2 regions of the Mesorhizobium sp. BR1-1-15 genome follow, and region 1 is predicted to be linked to the other one. Evidence: riboswitches for the same ligand, from Rfam matches in the RefSeq annotation. Region 1 holds a riboswitch; the other holds the start of a gene.

Region 1 (7,491 bases):
CAAGCCGGGCAGTCCGCCGGGATGCGCGAGGTCTTCCATGAAATTGACGAGCGTGTCGGCCGACTTGATGTCGCGCTTGTCGGCCTGCAGCGCCACAGTGCCACGATCGAGCACGACGAAACGGTCGGCGATGTCGAAGACATGGTGGATGTTGTGGCCGATGAACAGGATCGAGCGCCCGCTCGCCCGCACCTGGCGCACGAAGTGGAAGACCTTGGCGGTTTCGGTCAGCGACAGAGCCGTTGTCGGCTCGTCGAGGATGATCAGGTCGGCCTGCTTGTAGATGGCGCGCGCGATCGCCACGCCCTGGCGCTCGCCGCCGGAAAGCTGGCCGACGACGGACTGCGGCGTGAACACTTTCGAAGTGAAGCCGATCTCGCGCATAAGCCGGCTCGCCTCCCTGATTTCGGTGCCGACCTTCAGCCAGCCGAGGAAGCCGGTGAGTTCGCGTCCCATGAAGATATTGCGCACGATGGTCTGCTGCACGGCCAGCGCCCGGTCCTGGAACACGGTCTCGATGCCGGCGTCGCGCGAGCGTGCCGCGTTCCAGCCGGTGACCGGCTTGCCGCGAACGAGGATCTCGCCGTTGGTCGGCTTGACCGCGCCGGCGAGGATCTTGATCAGCGTCGACTTGCCGGCGCCATTGTCGCCGATCAGTCCGACCACCTCGCCGCGGTCGACGCTGAGATTGACCCCGCCAAGCGCGTAAACCTGGCCGTAGGATTTCGTGATGTCGCGCAGTTCGATGATGCGTTCGGCCATCGGGTCCTCGCTTGCTTGTCGCATGCCGGGCCTCGCCGGCGGTCCCGCCGGCCGGGCCTGAGCCCCCGGCCGGCGGCTTGGGAGGTCAGCGCAGTGCCTGCTTGGCCAGTTCGGCGACGATCTTGTAATTCTCAGGCGTGACGAAGCCGGCGCCGGTATCGACATTCATCGGTGCCAGCCCCAGCACCACTTGCTGGCAGAGGCTGAGGATCGGCAGATAGCCCTGCATGAACGGCTGCTGATCGGCGGTCAGCTGCACCCAGCCGCCCTTGAAGGCCTCGACGATCTGCGGGCTGGTGTCGAAGCCGAAATTGAAGATGTCGCCCGGCTTCCGGCCCGCCGCCGTCATATAGGTCTGGACGTTGCCGAGCATCTGTCCGCCGGGGTAGCCGACGGCCTTTACGCCGGGGTTGTTGAGCAAGGCGGCGGTGATCACCGGGATCGCCAGATTCGGATCGGCCGCCCATTCGGTTGCGGAATTGATTTGAACGACATCGATGCCGGCCTCTTTCAAGGCGGAGACGGTTCCTCGCTCGCGGGCGCCGCGGCTCTCATTCTCGAACGGGCCGATCATGATTGCCTTGTCACCGGCCTTGAGCTTGGCCAGCTTGAAGGCTTCCGCGCCGAGCGCGCGGCCCTGCTGTTCCTGCTGCGCGCCGACATAGCCGCCGCCGAAGGCCGTCACCACCGTCGGCACCGGCACGTTCTGGTACATCATCTTGATGCCGTCCTTATGCGCTTGTTCGGCCAGCGGCATGATGGCGGCGTCGCCGGGGTGGCCCATCATGGCAATACCGTTGGGCTTGACGGCGACCGCCTCGCGCAGCTGCTGGACCATTTTTTCGATGTCCCAGCCTGAGAAGATGTAATCCACTTTCGGTCCGAGATCGGCCGCAGCCTGCTTGGCGCCATTGTAGACAATGGTGCCGAAAGCGTCGCCCTCGGCGCCGCCGACGAAGAAACGGATGTGGACGTCCTTGCACCATTGCGCGTCGAGCGCCTGTGCCGGCAAGGTGGAGATGGCGGCGGCGAGCGCCGTGGCGGTCGCCACCACGGTCGTGCGCAGAAGTGTCGTTCTCTTGGCGATGCTCATGCACGTTCCTCCCTTTTGTCCTCGCGAGCGAGGGTTTCGACATCTGCTTCGGCAATCCCGTCCGGCTCCTCCCGCCGGCCAATCCTCACGTCGGGTTCGGCAGGTAGCTCAGGCCTCCCCTGCATTGCTGGAGGTATTCCAGCGCGCGGACCTGGCCTGTCATTTCAAGATCGTCGCGATAGACCGGGTCGTGCCAACCTTCGATGTCGATGGCGCCCTTGTATCCGGCCAGCCGCAATTCGCTGATCACCCGCGTCCAGTCGCTGTCGCCGAAGCCGGGCGTGCGCATCTGCACGAAGGGCAGGCGGCCGAAGACGCCGTGCTCGCGTATGACATCCCAGCGCACCGTCGCGTCCTTGCCGTGGACATGGAAGATGCGATGCGCCCATTTGCGGATCTGCGGGATCGGGTCGATCAGATAGACCAACTGATGGCAGGGCTCCCATTCCAGACCCAGATTCTCATCCGGCAATTCGTTGAACATCAGTTCCCAGGCGTCCGGATTATGGGCGATGTTCCAGTCGCCGGCGGCCCAGTTGCCATCCATGGCGCAATTCTCGAAGGCGATGCGCACGCCCTTGTCGGCCGCGCGTTTGGCCAATTCGCCCCAGACTTCGCGGTAGCGCGGCAGGCTGTCGGTCAGCGGCTTGCCGCGGATGCGGCCGGTAAAACCGCTGACCAGATTGGTGCCGAACAGATGCGCGCTGTCGATCGCCGTTTCCCAGGCCTTGAGCACGCCGCGGTCGGTGTCGCCGCTCTCGAGTGGATTGCCGAACACGCCGATCGAGCTGACGCTGACATCGGCATCGCCGATCGCGTCGCGGATCTCGCCGGCGAGCCGCCCCAGGTCCTTGCCGCCCAGCGTCTGCCAGAAGAAGGGCTGGACGCTCTCGAAACCGAGCGGCAGGATCTGCCTGATATAGGCGGCCGGATCTTCGAGATTGGCCCGCACCATGGTGCCGATCCTGATGTCGAGAAGCGGGTCCGCCATGGTCATCCTTCCTGCCTGGGGATTTCGATCCGGCGCCCGGTCTCGGCGCTTTCGATGGCCGCGAAAACCATGGCCAGGCTCTTGATATTGTCGGCGCCGCGCGTCTCCGGCTCGGTGCCGGTTTCCACGGCGCGGACGAAATCTTCCATGACGCCGAGATGCCCGCCGATGCGGTCGGCAGGGTCGAGCGGCGGCACCGCTACCGGCACGACCTTGTCGAGCAGGCCTTCGCGTTCCGGCAGCACGGCTTCGGCCTTCAACTCGTCATGCCCATCCCAGGTCAGGCTGCCGCGTTCGCCGACGATGCGCCAGCTGCCTTCCCAACTGGTGCGAAAACCGTCGGCGCACCAGCTGCCGCGGTAAGTGAACATCTTGCCCTGGCCGAGCTCGAAGGTGGCGCTTGCCGACGATCCCTGCCGGTACCAGGAATTGGACGGCTCCCATTCCCGGCAATACACTTCGGTCGGCTCGCCATCGACCATGTAGCGGGCGGCGTCGAATGTATGGATCGCCATGTCGAGCAGCAGCACATGGCGCATGCCTTCGCGGAAACCGCCGAAATGCGGCGCAATGAAAAAATCGGCATGGATGCTGGTCGCAGCGCCGATGGCGCCGGAGCCGAGGAAGCGCCGGATGCGCCGGACGTTGGCGACGTAGCGGCGGTTCTGCACCACGGCATGGACGCGTCGCGCGCGCCGCGCATCGTCGATGATGGCGCGCGCATTGTCCGGGCTGTCGGCCAGCGGCTTTTCCGTCAACAGATGACAGCCATGGGCAAAGGCCGAATTCGCCACGGCGCGACGGGCGGCAGGCACGACCACGTCGAACACCGCATCGGGTCTGGTCTGGGAGAGAACGACGTCGAGATCGGTCCCGATCGCGACCCCGGCGAGGTCGTATTCGCGTGCCCGCTGGCGCGCCCTGTCGGCGTCGAGGTCGACGAGACCGACGATCTTGACGGCAGGGGATTGGCTGATGGCCTCGAGCCAGGTTTTGCTCATGGCTCCGCACCCGACCAGGACGACGTGCATCATCCAGCGCTCCTCCGGCCAACCCCTCCTGGCTGGCACCCACGGCAGTCCGTAAATGACTTCCGTAAACGTTTACGATGACACACCCGATGGCATATATTGTCAATCGGATTTGTACCGTCGGCTCTGAAACGCCTTGGCCGCACGACCGGCTGGTGCTAGCCAGAAGCAGGAGGGGGAGGTCTTGGCGTCCAGCATTCACGATCTTGCGCGGCACCTGAACATTTCGATCGGTACAGTCTCGCGCGCGCTTAACGGGCGCGCCGACGTGAACGCCGAGACACGCCAGCGCGTGCTCGAGGCGGCCCGGAAGCTCAATTATTCACCGAACCACTCGGGCAGGAACCTACGCCGCGGCACCACCCATGCCGTGGCTTTCATGCTGCAGCCGCATCCGGGCGACCAGCAGTATGGCGAGCCGTTCTTCATTCCGTTCCTCACCGGACTGCAAGCGACATTGGCCGAGTGCGGGCTGGACCTGATCATCGTCATGGGCGCGCCGGCGGATTATCAACAGGAGCGGCTGCGCCGCGTCGTCGAGACGCGTCGTGCCGATGCCGTCGTACTGGCCTGGACGCGGCGCGAGGACGATCGCATCGACTATCTGAGCAAGGCCGGCTTTCCCTTCGCGACGCTCGGCCGAAGCCGGTCCGGCGACGACAGCTATCCCTCTCTGGATCTGGATTTCGAGAAGGCGGGCGCCGATGCGGTCGACCGGCTGGTTGCGCGTGGCCACCGCCGCATCGCCGCCATCCGGCCGTCGCTTGACCTGAATTTCGGTTATCTGTTTCTGGAGGGTTATTGCAAGGCGCTGCGGCGGCACGGCATCGAAGTCGATCCCGGCCTGATTGTGGACGGTTTTATCAACGAAGCCGGTGGCTACGCGGTGACACCGCAAGTCATGCGGTCGAAGGATCCGCCGACCGCGATTATCTTCAACAACGACTCGATGGCGCTCGGCGGCTGCAAAGCGCTCGCCGAAATGGGGATCAAGCCCGGGCAGGATGTCGCGGTGATCGTCATCGTCGACACGCCGCTCTGCCGTTATTTCTCGCCGGCGCTGACCGGCTTTCGTCCGAGCCTTGACCCGATGGGGCGGCGGCTCGGCGAAATCCTGCTCGCCTCGCTCCCGGCTTTCGCCGGCGCGAAAGGGCCAGAGATCATTCGCGAGGTCTGGCCGCTGGAACTGGTGGCGCGCGATAGTGATTGACCACACGTTTGTATCGTTATAACAGAACATGCATCGACCTTGCCTCGACGCTGCCTGCATCCTAGGCTGCGACTCGTGATGGTCCCCGCGCCGCAAGGCGAGGGGTGAAAAGGGAACATGGTGAGGCCCGATTTTCGGGTCGAAGCCATGGCTGCCCCCGCAACTGTAAGCGGCGAGCAAAATCCGAGAAGCCACTGGCCGGCAAGGCTGGGAAGGCAGGATGGCGCAACGACCCGCGAGCCAGGAGACCTGCCATCTGCATGGGTTGACCGGACGGGGTGTGCCGGGAGGAGACGCGGGGTTCGGTCTTGTCGACCGGTTCAAGCCAGCTTCCTTCCGTCGCCATTTTTGAAAGTGACGGAAGTTGGACGGCTCCATCGATCGCATTCACTGCATTCCCATGCATCGCATCATCGTGTGCACGCTTTGCCGCGATATCGCCACCGAGGTGAATTCAGGCCAGCGTCCGGCAGGATTGGCAAGCAAGACGCTGGCCCGTATTCCGGCAGGCCCTGCAAGGAATTGCCCATGACCGCGCCGCTTCTCGAGGCCCGCGACCTGGCCGCGGCGGCGGATGGCCTGCATCTGGTGCATCCGGTCAGCCTTTCGGTGGCGGCGGGCGACCGTCTCGCCATCATCGGTCCCAACGGCGCCGGCAAGACGACATTGCTGCGCATGCTGTCGGGCATGCTGCGGCCGAGTTCGGGAGAAGTGAAGCTCACCGGGCGCCTGCTGGACAGGATTTCGACCGCCGAGCGGGCGCTGCACATCGCCGTCGTCGGCCAGACCGATCAACCGGATCCACGGCTGGCGGTGATCGATTATGTCGAGCTCGGCCGGGTTCCGCATACCGGCCGCAGGCACAGGAGCGAGGAACGCGACATTGTCGTCGAGGCGCTGCGCCGGACCGGGCTGTTGCCGCTGCTTGGCCGCACCATCGGCTCGCTGTCGGGCGGCGAGCGCCAGCGCGCCCAGCTTGCCCGCGCCATCGCACAGGAGCCGAAGATCCTGTTCCTCGACGAGCCGACCAACCATCTCGACCCGCGGGCGCGCAGCGAGTTGCTCGAACTGGTTGCAGGCCTCGGCATGACCGTGATCGCGGTGCTGCACGATCTGGCGCTGGTGACGCCTTTCGCCACCAGGGTCGCGGTGATGAGCCATGGCCGGTTGCATGTGCTGGCGCCGCCACGCGAAGCACTCACCCAGCAGCTGATCCGCGAGATCTTCGGTATCGACGTCTTTAGGTTGCGCCACCCGACGGAGGACCGCGAGCTGACGGTGTTCGAGGTTCCGAACCGTGCCGCGCCATCTTCGTGATCGAAGCCATTTCCGGCAGATCCTGTTCAACAAGGAGCAACATCCGTGAAACGCCTTGCCGTGTCTCTTGCCTTCTCCCTGCTCGGCTCTACGGCCTTCGCCTTTCCGGTGACGGTCGACAGCTGCGGCAAGCCGCTGACCTTCGACGCGCCTCCAAAGCGCGCCGTCATTCACGATCTCAACATGGCCGAGATGGCCTTCGCACTGAAGCTGCAGCCGTCGATCGTCGGCCTGACCGGCATCACTGGATGGTACAAGGTCACTCCCGAATTCAAGGCCGAACAGAGCTCGATCCCCGAACTGGCGCCCAAATATCCGACGCTGGAAAACCTGGTCGCTGTCGAGCCCGACTTCTTCTTCGCCGGCTGGTATTACGGCATGAAGCCGGGCGGCGAGGTGACGCCCGATACGCTGGCGCCACACGGCATCAAGACCCTGGTGCTGACGGAAAGCTGCGTCCATCTCGACAAGAACCGGCCTGCCGCTTCGATGGACCTGCTCTATGGCGATGTCGAGAAGCTGGGCAAGATCTTCGGCAAGGAGGCCGAAGCGGATAAGCTCGTCTCCGGCTGGAAGGCGCAGCTCGCCGAAATCACGGCCAAGGTCGGCGACCGCAGGGGAACGCGCGTCTTCCTCTATGATTCCGGCGAGGACAAGCCGTTCACATCAGGCAAGTTCGCCATTCCCAACGCCATGATTTCCGCGGCCGGCGGCGACAACATCATGGCCGACATGGACACCAGCTGGGGCAACACGGATTGGGAGACGGTGGCCTCGCGCAATCCGCAATTCCTCATCCTGCTCGACTATCAGGATGGCGGCGGCTACCGGAAGCTGCTCGATTTCCTGAAAGCGCATCCGGCAATGAAGGAGACGGACGCGGTCAGGAACGAACGCTTCGCGGCGCTTCGCTATGCCGAACTGACCCCCGGACCGGCCAACATCGAAGCGATCGGCAAGATCGCCAGGGCGATGCATCCGGAAGCATTTTAACCGGGAACATGACTTTGCGGCACAAGGCATTCCTATTGGCCATGACGGCGGCGGCGTTGGCAATCGCCGCGTTCGCGCTGCTGTCGATCGCCTA
Region 2 (7,491 bases), on a different contig from region 1:
CTTCCATGATGCCGTTGCCGTGCCGCAGGGCGGATTCTGCCAGCCCGATCAGAAGCTTCGGCGACAATCCGCCAGAAGATGGGCCTCCGGCGACCGGGTTGAGCCGCACCAGCAGGCCGTCGCCGGTCTGCATCGGCGCCGAAAGGGCCGGGCAGGCGCCGCGGCGGGAGTAGGCGTTCATGCCGCCAACTCCCGTGCCTCGGCAATCAGTGCCGCGAGGTCGTCGTCGATCGAATTGCGCAAGGGATGCCAGAGGCCTCGCCGTCGCGCCGACAGGAGGCGTTCGGCAATGGCTTTCGCGGCGGCCGGGTTTTCGCGCAGGATGAAGGCGCGGACGCCCGCATCGCCGAGATAGGCATCGTGCACGGCGTCTATCAGCGCGCCCGGTATGGCCTGCGTGGTTTCGGCGAAGCCAACCAGCCGGTCGACGGTTTCGGCGAATTCCGAGGCGCCGCGCGGGCCGTGGCGCATCTGGCCCGCTATGAAGCGGGCGTTGACAGCGCGGGCGCGCACGACGCGCGTCACAGCCTCACTAAGTGAACGCGGCTTCGGCCTCTGCGGGTCCGTCGTGTCCAGCACGATAACGTCGGCATTCCTGCCAAGCGCTGCAAGGGCGGCCGAAAAGCCGCCGATAAAGGCGACATCGGCGGAGCCTTCGAGGATGTCGCGGCCGGGATCGTCGCCGGTGTGGACGAGAAGATCGGCCTCGGCGATGCGGTTCTCGAAAGCGCCGGGCGCGGCGATCCCTTCACCGCCGGCGCCGCCATAGGCATGCGATGTGGCATCGAGATAGGCGCGGCCGATTTCCTCGCGCGCCGCCCAGTCGCCGCTCGACAGGATTTCCTCGACGCCAGCGCCGTAAGTGCCAGGCGAGGTGCCAAAGATGCGCGGGCTGATCTTGCCCTCGGCGCGGGTCCTTGCGGCGAGCGGATTTTCCGAATCGTCCTCGTCGCGCGCGGCAACGGCGTTGGCAGCGGCATCGATCAGCGCGATCTGGGTCGGGAACATGTCGCGGAACAGGCCCGATATGCGCCAGGTGACGTCGACGCGCGGGTGGCCAAGCGCTGCCGGCGCCAACACCTCGATGCCGGTGACGCGGCCTGTGGCGGCATCCCATTGCGGGCGGCAGCCCATCAGCGAAAGCCCCTGCGCGATCTCCTCGCCGCCGGTGCGCAAAGACGCCGAACCCCAGAGGTCGATGATCAGCGAGCGCGGCCAGTCGCCATGCGATTGCATATAGGCGCGCACCACTTCCTCGGCGGCAGCCTTGCCGATGTCGTAAGCCGTCGGCGTCGGCATGGCGCGCGGGTCCGACGTGAACAGGTTGCGGCCGGTGGGCAGAACGTCGGAACGCCCGCGCGCGGGCGCGCCGGCCGGGCCCGCGGTGACATGACGACCGTCGAGCGCGGCAAGAAGGGCGGCCTTTTCGGCCTCGGCGCTTTGCCGGCGCATAAGGTCGGGCTCTTCGTCGGGCGCGCGGCCGTAGACATGCAGCCCATCCTTGATAGCGAAATCCTTCAGGTCGCAGAGCCAGGCATCGATGCGGCGCAGGGCCTCGTCCGGCGCGTCGGTGCGGGCAACGCCGGCCTCCGCGGCGAGGCCCGTCGTCTGCGCGGTTTCGACGATCAGACTGGCCAGACGGTCGCGGCGGCGGCGGTCGAGACCGTCAGCCTGGGCGTATTCGTCGACCAGCCGTTCGAGCCTGTGCTGGTTCTTGTCCAATCCGGCGCCGGTGAGCGGCGGCGGCAGATGGCCGAGCGTGACGGCGGCGATCCGCCGCTTCGCCTGCGCCGCCTCGCCGGGATTGGAGACGATAAAGGGATAGATGACGGGCAGGGGACCGGTGACGATCTCGGGGAAGCAGCTTTGCGAAAGCGCAACCGTCTTGCCCGGCAGCCATTCCAGCGTGCCATGCGCGCCAACATGGATGAGCGCATGGACGCCGAGCAATTTGCGCAGCCACAGGCCGAAGGCGAGCAATGCATGGCGCGGCGGCAGCGTCGGGTCGTGATAGTCGGCGCGGCGGTCGGCCGAGCGGCCGCGGTCTGGAGCCAGCGCCACGGTGATGTTGCCGAAGGTCGCGGCGCGGAAGGGGAATTTGGCGGCGGGCAGCGCTTGAACACCCCCATCTGTCCTGCCGGAGATCTCCCCCGCAAGGGGGGAGATTGGCAGTTTCGACGCTGGAGCTACTCTTGCAACGTTGGAGATTGGCGAAGACAGAGATGACGGCGTACTCTTCCCCCTTGCGGGGGAGATGTCCGGCAGGACAGAGGGGGGTGCCTCGCGCAAACCTGTCTCGCCTTCGGCTTTGCCCCAAGCTGCTTCTACGGCAGCAATTGCTGCGCCCGGCAATTCCGTTAAGAAGGCAAGGTACTCATCCAACTCCAACCCAGCCTTGCCGCGCTCCAGCGCATCCACCAACGCACGCGACGTTTGGGGAATTCCCTCAACCGCATAGCCCTGTTCCTTGAGGTCGTGCAGCATCGCCAGCACGCTGGACGGCACGTCCAACCCGACCGCATAGCCGGTGCGGCCGGGAGCGCTTGGGTAATCGGGGATCAGAATGGCGAGCTTGCGCTCGGCGCGCGGCGTTTCCCGAAGCCTGATGAAGGCCGCGACCCGGTCCGCCACCTGTTCGACGCGATCGGGCTCCGGCCGGTTGGCAAAGGCGCGGTGGCCGAGCGCCGGGTCGGTCTCGCTTTCGCCCTTGAACGAAACGGCGCCGGCGAGGATGCGGCCGTCCAGTTCGGGCAGAACGACATGCATGGCGAGGTCGGCGGGCGCCAGCCCGCGCTGGTTCTTCTCCCATACGTCGCGGCGGGTGGTGGCGACGATGACCTGGAAGACGGGAACGCCGGCGCGGTCGAACAGGGTTTCGACGCCGGGTTCGGCGCCGGACGCGAAAGCGGTCGCGGTGATGATGGCGGCGGGCTTGAGCTGGGCAATCGCGGTTTCAACAAAAGCCAGAGATTCCGGGTCTTTCAGGCTGGAGACGAAGATGGGGACGGGGAGCATGTCGCGCTGCCGTAGCGCCTCGAAAAGCGCGTCGATCGGCGCGACATCGGCGGCGAGCAGCATCGAGCGGTAGAAGAGGATGGGAATCACGGGTGGGTTGACGTTGCCGGCGTCGAGTTCCGTCACACCCCCCTCTGTCCTACCGGACATCTCCCCCGCAAGGGGGGAGATTGCTCTTTCATCGACGATTTCGCCTATCGCGGATGGTCGAGATAAATCCCTGTCCAAGGGGACAGAAGAGGAGCCGGCCTTGATGACAGCCGATCTCCCCCCTTGCGGAGGAGATGTCCTGCCGGACAGAGGGGGGTGTGAAGGATCGTCAACATTCGATAAGTACGGCTTCTCCACGACTCCGCGCCCCGGCTCATAAAACCCGGCTTTCGGCACGCTTACCGGCTCGGCAATCTCGCCATCAGACCCCGCCAACCGCGCCAGCCTGCGCACCAGCGCGCTCATATTGGCCGGGCCGCCCTGGCGGAAATAATTGAGCAGCCCGTCCAGTTCCTCGCGCGGCAGCGTCGAGGCTTCGATCAGCCTGATATCCTCGTCGTGGCTTTCACCGGGAAGTAGTGCCAGCTTTATGCCGCGCTCACGGGCAACCACGGCCAACTGGTCGCAGCCGTAGCGCCACCACTCGTAACCGCCGAGAATACGCACCAGAATGACTTTGGCGTGACGGGCGACGCTGTCGATCCAGAGGTCGACGGACATGGGGTGGCGCAGGTCGCGCAGCGCGGCCAGCCGCATCGTGGGCAGCCGATCGGCGTCGCCTTTCCAGGCCGCTGCCAGTCCGGCCAGGTCGCTGTCCGTGAAGGACAGCGCCACCATTTCCGCCGGCGTCTGCCGCAGATCGACCGGCTCGGCGAGATCGTCGAGCGAGGCGGATGTGGTGGTGAGGATGTGCATCGCGGTCGGTGTTGCCTCAGCCGGCGAGGATATGCTCGATCGCCGGGCGGTTCAGCCCCTTGAGGCCGATGACGACCAGGCGCGAGCGGCGGTCGTCGTCAGCCGTCCAGGCGCGGTCATAATAATGATTGACGCGCGGACCGACCGCCTGCAGCAACAGCCGCATCGGCTTGCCGCCGACCTCGACGAAGCCTTTCACCCGCAGCACGTTCTCCTGTTCGGCGGCGGTCGCGACGCGCTTTGCCAGGTCGTCCGGGTTGGCGATCGAGGGGATGTCGACGATGAACGTATCGAAGTCGTCGTGCTCGTGGTCGAAGGCGCCGTCATGATGGGACTTGCGGTTCTCGATGTCGTCCTCGACGGCGAGGCCTAGCCCGAGCAGCACGGACGGATCGACCTTGCCATGAGCCGTCGGCACGACCTTCACGGCGCGGGCGGAGTGTTCGCCAATGATGGCGTTGGCGCGAGCCGAACCTGCGGCATCCATCAGGTCGCTCTTCGACAGGATGATGAGGTCGGCGCAGGCGATCTGGTCCTCGAACACCTCCTCGACGGGGTCGTCGTGGTCCAGTGTCTGGTCCTGCGCGCGTTGCGCCTGCAGGGCGTCCATGTCGTTGGCGACGCGCCCCTCGGCCAATGCCGGACCGTCGACCACGGCGATTACGCCGTCGACTGTCACCCGGCTCTTCACTGTCGGCCACTGGAAGGCCTGGACCAGCGGCTTGGGCAGAGCCAAGCCTGAGGTCTCGATCAGGATGTGGTCGACCTTCGGCGTCAGCGACAGGATCTGGTCGAGCGCCGGGACGAAATCGTCGGCGACGGTGCAGCAGATGCAGCCATTGGCCAGTTCGACGATGTTTTCCTCCGGGCAGGTGTCGATGCCGCAGCCCTTGAGGATCTCGCCGTCGATTCCGATGTCGCCGAATTCGTTGACGATGATGGCGATCCGCTTGCCGCCCGCGTTCTCCAGGAGATGGCGGACCAGCGTGGTCTTGCCGGCACCCAGGAAGCCGGTGACCACGGTACAGGGGACGCGGGAGAGAGTGGCGGCGGAAACTGCGGCGGTCATGATCAGTCCTTCAGCATGTCGAGGGGAGGAATGCGGGCGACGAGGCCGCGCTTGAGGGAATCCGGGCGACCACGCCACGGAATGAGGCCGTTGGTCGAAGCGGCGAAGAGTTTCGCGCCGGTGACGAGATCGGCGCCGCTGGCGATGTTCAGGTCGCCGAAGACATAACTCCAGCAGCCGTCGCGAAGAATCGCCGCACTGAGACGGCGCTTGCAGTTGCCGAGGCATTCGACGGTGCGGACACGGACATTGTCGGCCGTTGCGGCTTGGCGCGTATCTTGAGCCAAAACTTCGCCGGCGCGGGGATGGGCATCGGAACCGGTCTCGTCGCGGCAGGAAGCGCAGATGATAACAGTGACGCCGGCCAAGGCGTCGCTATCGCCAGACAAGTCGCTATCGCCAGACAAAATGTCCGCTGTTTCAGCCGGGAAACTGCTGTCGCGTTCCAAATCGGGCTCCTTGCCCGGAAAACCCGCCGGGCGATCGGATTCTTATGTCTCAGACGGCAGGTCTCCTGGCTCGCGGGTCATCGCCTTCGTGCCGCCTTCCCGGGACCGTCCCAGTGGTTTTCGGCCTTGGCTCGTCGCTTACAGTTGCGGGGACAGCCGCGGATTTGAAATCGAGATTTCGCACCGCATTCCCTCTTGGCTCCTCCCTTTGCCGAGAGGAGACCGTCTGGAATGGATTTAGGCTCTTGCAGGCGGCGGTGTCAACGCGCGTCTACGACACGGCAATGTCGGCGAGCGGCTGCCCAAGGTCGCCGGCGGGCGTAACCTCGATCCGTTCGAGGCCGAGCCAGCCCTGCATCTGCGTCAATTCCTGGAAGAGTTGCGCGGCGGTTTCAGGCGGCGCGCTGGGCTCGGCATAGGCCGCGTGGACGCGTAGCACGCTGGCCGGCCGGTCGGCCTTGAGGTCGACGCGCGCCACGATCCTGTCGCCGAGCAGGAACGGCAGGACGTAATAGCCGTATTGCCGTTTTTCGGCAGGGGTGTAGATTTCTATGCGGTAGTGGAAATCGAACAGCCGCTCCGTGCGCGAGCGCTCGAAAACGACCGGATCGAACGGCGCCAGCAAGGCGCGGGCCTCGATTTTTCGTGGAATACGGGCCTCCTTATGGAGGTAAGCCGGTTTGTCCCAGCCCTCGACACGCACCGGCACCAGCTCGCCTGTTTCAACCAGCTCCTCCAGCCGGCCCTTCATGTCGGCCGGCGACAGGCGGAAATAGTCGCGCAGGTCGCTTGCTGTCGCGACGCCATGAGCGCGGGCGGATATCCGCAGCAATTCCCGATGCGCGTCCTCGGCAGACGGCACCGGCAGATCGAGGATCGCCCGCGGCAGTACGCGCTCGGGCAAATCATAGAAGCGTTCGAAGCCACGGCGGTGCGCGGTGGTGATGCGTCCTGCCCAGAACAGCCATTCGAAGGCATGCTTGGCGTGGCTCCAGCCCCACCAGCCGCCGGATCCTTTCTGGCCTTCGAGCGCGGAAGCGGCGATCGGGCCGCGCTCCGCGACCTCGCGGTAGATCTCTTCTATATAGGCGGCGTGCTCACGGCCCCATTTGGCCAGGCCCAGATACATTTCATCGCCACGCTCGGCGCGCTGCATGCGCCAACGCATCAACGGATAGGTCTCGACCGGCAGGAAGGAAGCCTCGTGCGCCCAGTATTCGAAAACCGTGCGCTTGCGCGTGACGGCGGCGTTGTCGAGCAAGGCGAACGGGTAGGGACCAAGGCGCGAATAGAGCGGCATGTAATGAGCGCGCACCACCGCGCTGACGGAATCGATCTGCAGCAGGCCGGTACGCGAGAGCACGCGGGCGAAGTGGCGTCGGTCGGGCGTGCCGGCGGGGCGGGGATCAGTGAACCCTTGGGCGGCGAGCGCGATACGCCGGGCCGTGGCAAGCGAGATCTTTTCCTTCATTCGGATGCGACTCTGATGGCTTGTTGAGCGTCGTTCGGACAGTTGATTCCGGCCATGCTAGCAGGGTTTTGGCGGCAACTCTGTCAGGAGAGAAAAGTGGAGTAAAAAGCGAAGGAAATCAAACAGGAGCGGATCGGACCAGTTTCTTCCCTTATGCCGTCCAGGCCAGTGTTTTGAACAAGGTTTGACTTGCTTCGCCGGAAGCGCTGCGCTAACCCTCGCCGCGTTGCAGCAAAGGCCCCTTAAAACGGTTCAGCGGTTAAACTGTCACGCTTCCGCAATAGGGTCTGGTGCTGTAATCAAAATGGATTGGCGCCAACGGAAAGCCGCAGCATGAACGCACTTCTCAGTTCGTACCTGCCCATCGTCCTGTTTATCGCAGTGGCGGCGGCTGTCGGCGTCGCGCTTATCGTGGCGCCGTTCCTGGTGGCCTATCGCAATCCCGACCCGGAAAAGCTTTCCGCCTACGAATGCGGGTTCAACTCGTTCGATGACGCCCGTATGAAGTTCGACATCCGCTTCTACCTGGTGTCGATCCTGTTCATCATCTTCGACCTGGAAGTGGCCTTCCTGTTTCCGTG

Evidence for each region. A riboswitch is a leader RNA that binds a small molecule or an ion and turns the genes downstream of it on or off. The one in region 1 is predicted to bind cobalamin.
Region 2: it holds a riboswitch for cobalamin, as region 1 does, so the genes downstream of both, LB541_RS24555 (DUF1636 family protein) here and LB541_RS21075 (ABC transporter ATP-binding protein) in region 1, are expected to answer to the same signal.

The regions. Positions count from the first base shown of each region.
Region 1 is NZ_JAIUIF010000013.1:61,719-69,209, forward strand. It holds gene LB541_RS21050 (ATP-binding cassette domain-containing protein) at 1-762, opposite strand, end outside; gene LB541_RS21055 (substrate-binding domain-containing protein) at 848-1,855, opposite strand; gene LB541_RS21060 (sugar phosphate isomerase/epimerase family protein) at 1,941-2,846, opposite strand; gene LB541_RS21065 (Gfo/Idh/MocA family protein) at 2,849-3,880, opposite strand; gene LB541_RS21070 (LacI family DNA-binding transcriptional regulator) at 4,062-5,087, shown strand; cobalamin riboswitch at 5,150-5,359, shown strand; gene LB541_RS21075 (ABC transporter ATP-binding protein) at 5,616-6,404, shown strand; gene LB541_RS21080 (ABC transporter substrate-binding protein) at 6,450-7,397, shown strand; gene LB541_RS21085 (FecCD family ABC transporter permease) at 7,406-7,491, shown strand, end outside.
Region 2 is NZ_JAIUIF010000018.1:57,082-64,572, forward strand. It holds gene cobG (precorrin-3B synthase) at 1-181, opposite strand, end outside; gene LB541_RS24545 (cobaltochelatase subunit CobN) at 178-3,921, opposite strand; gene cobW (cobalamin biosynthesis protein CobW) at 3,938-4,990, opposite strand; gene LB541_RS24555 (DUF1636 family protein) at 4,993-5,439, opposite strand; cobalamin riboswitch at 5,477-5,681, opposite strand; gene LB541_RS24560 (winged helix-turn-helix domain-containing protein) at 5,711-6,910, opposite strand; gene LB541_RS24565 (NADH-quinone oxidoreductase subunit A) at 7,244-7,491, shown strand, end outside.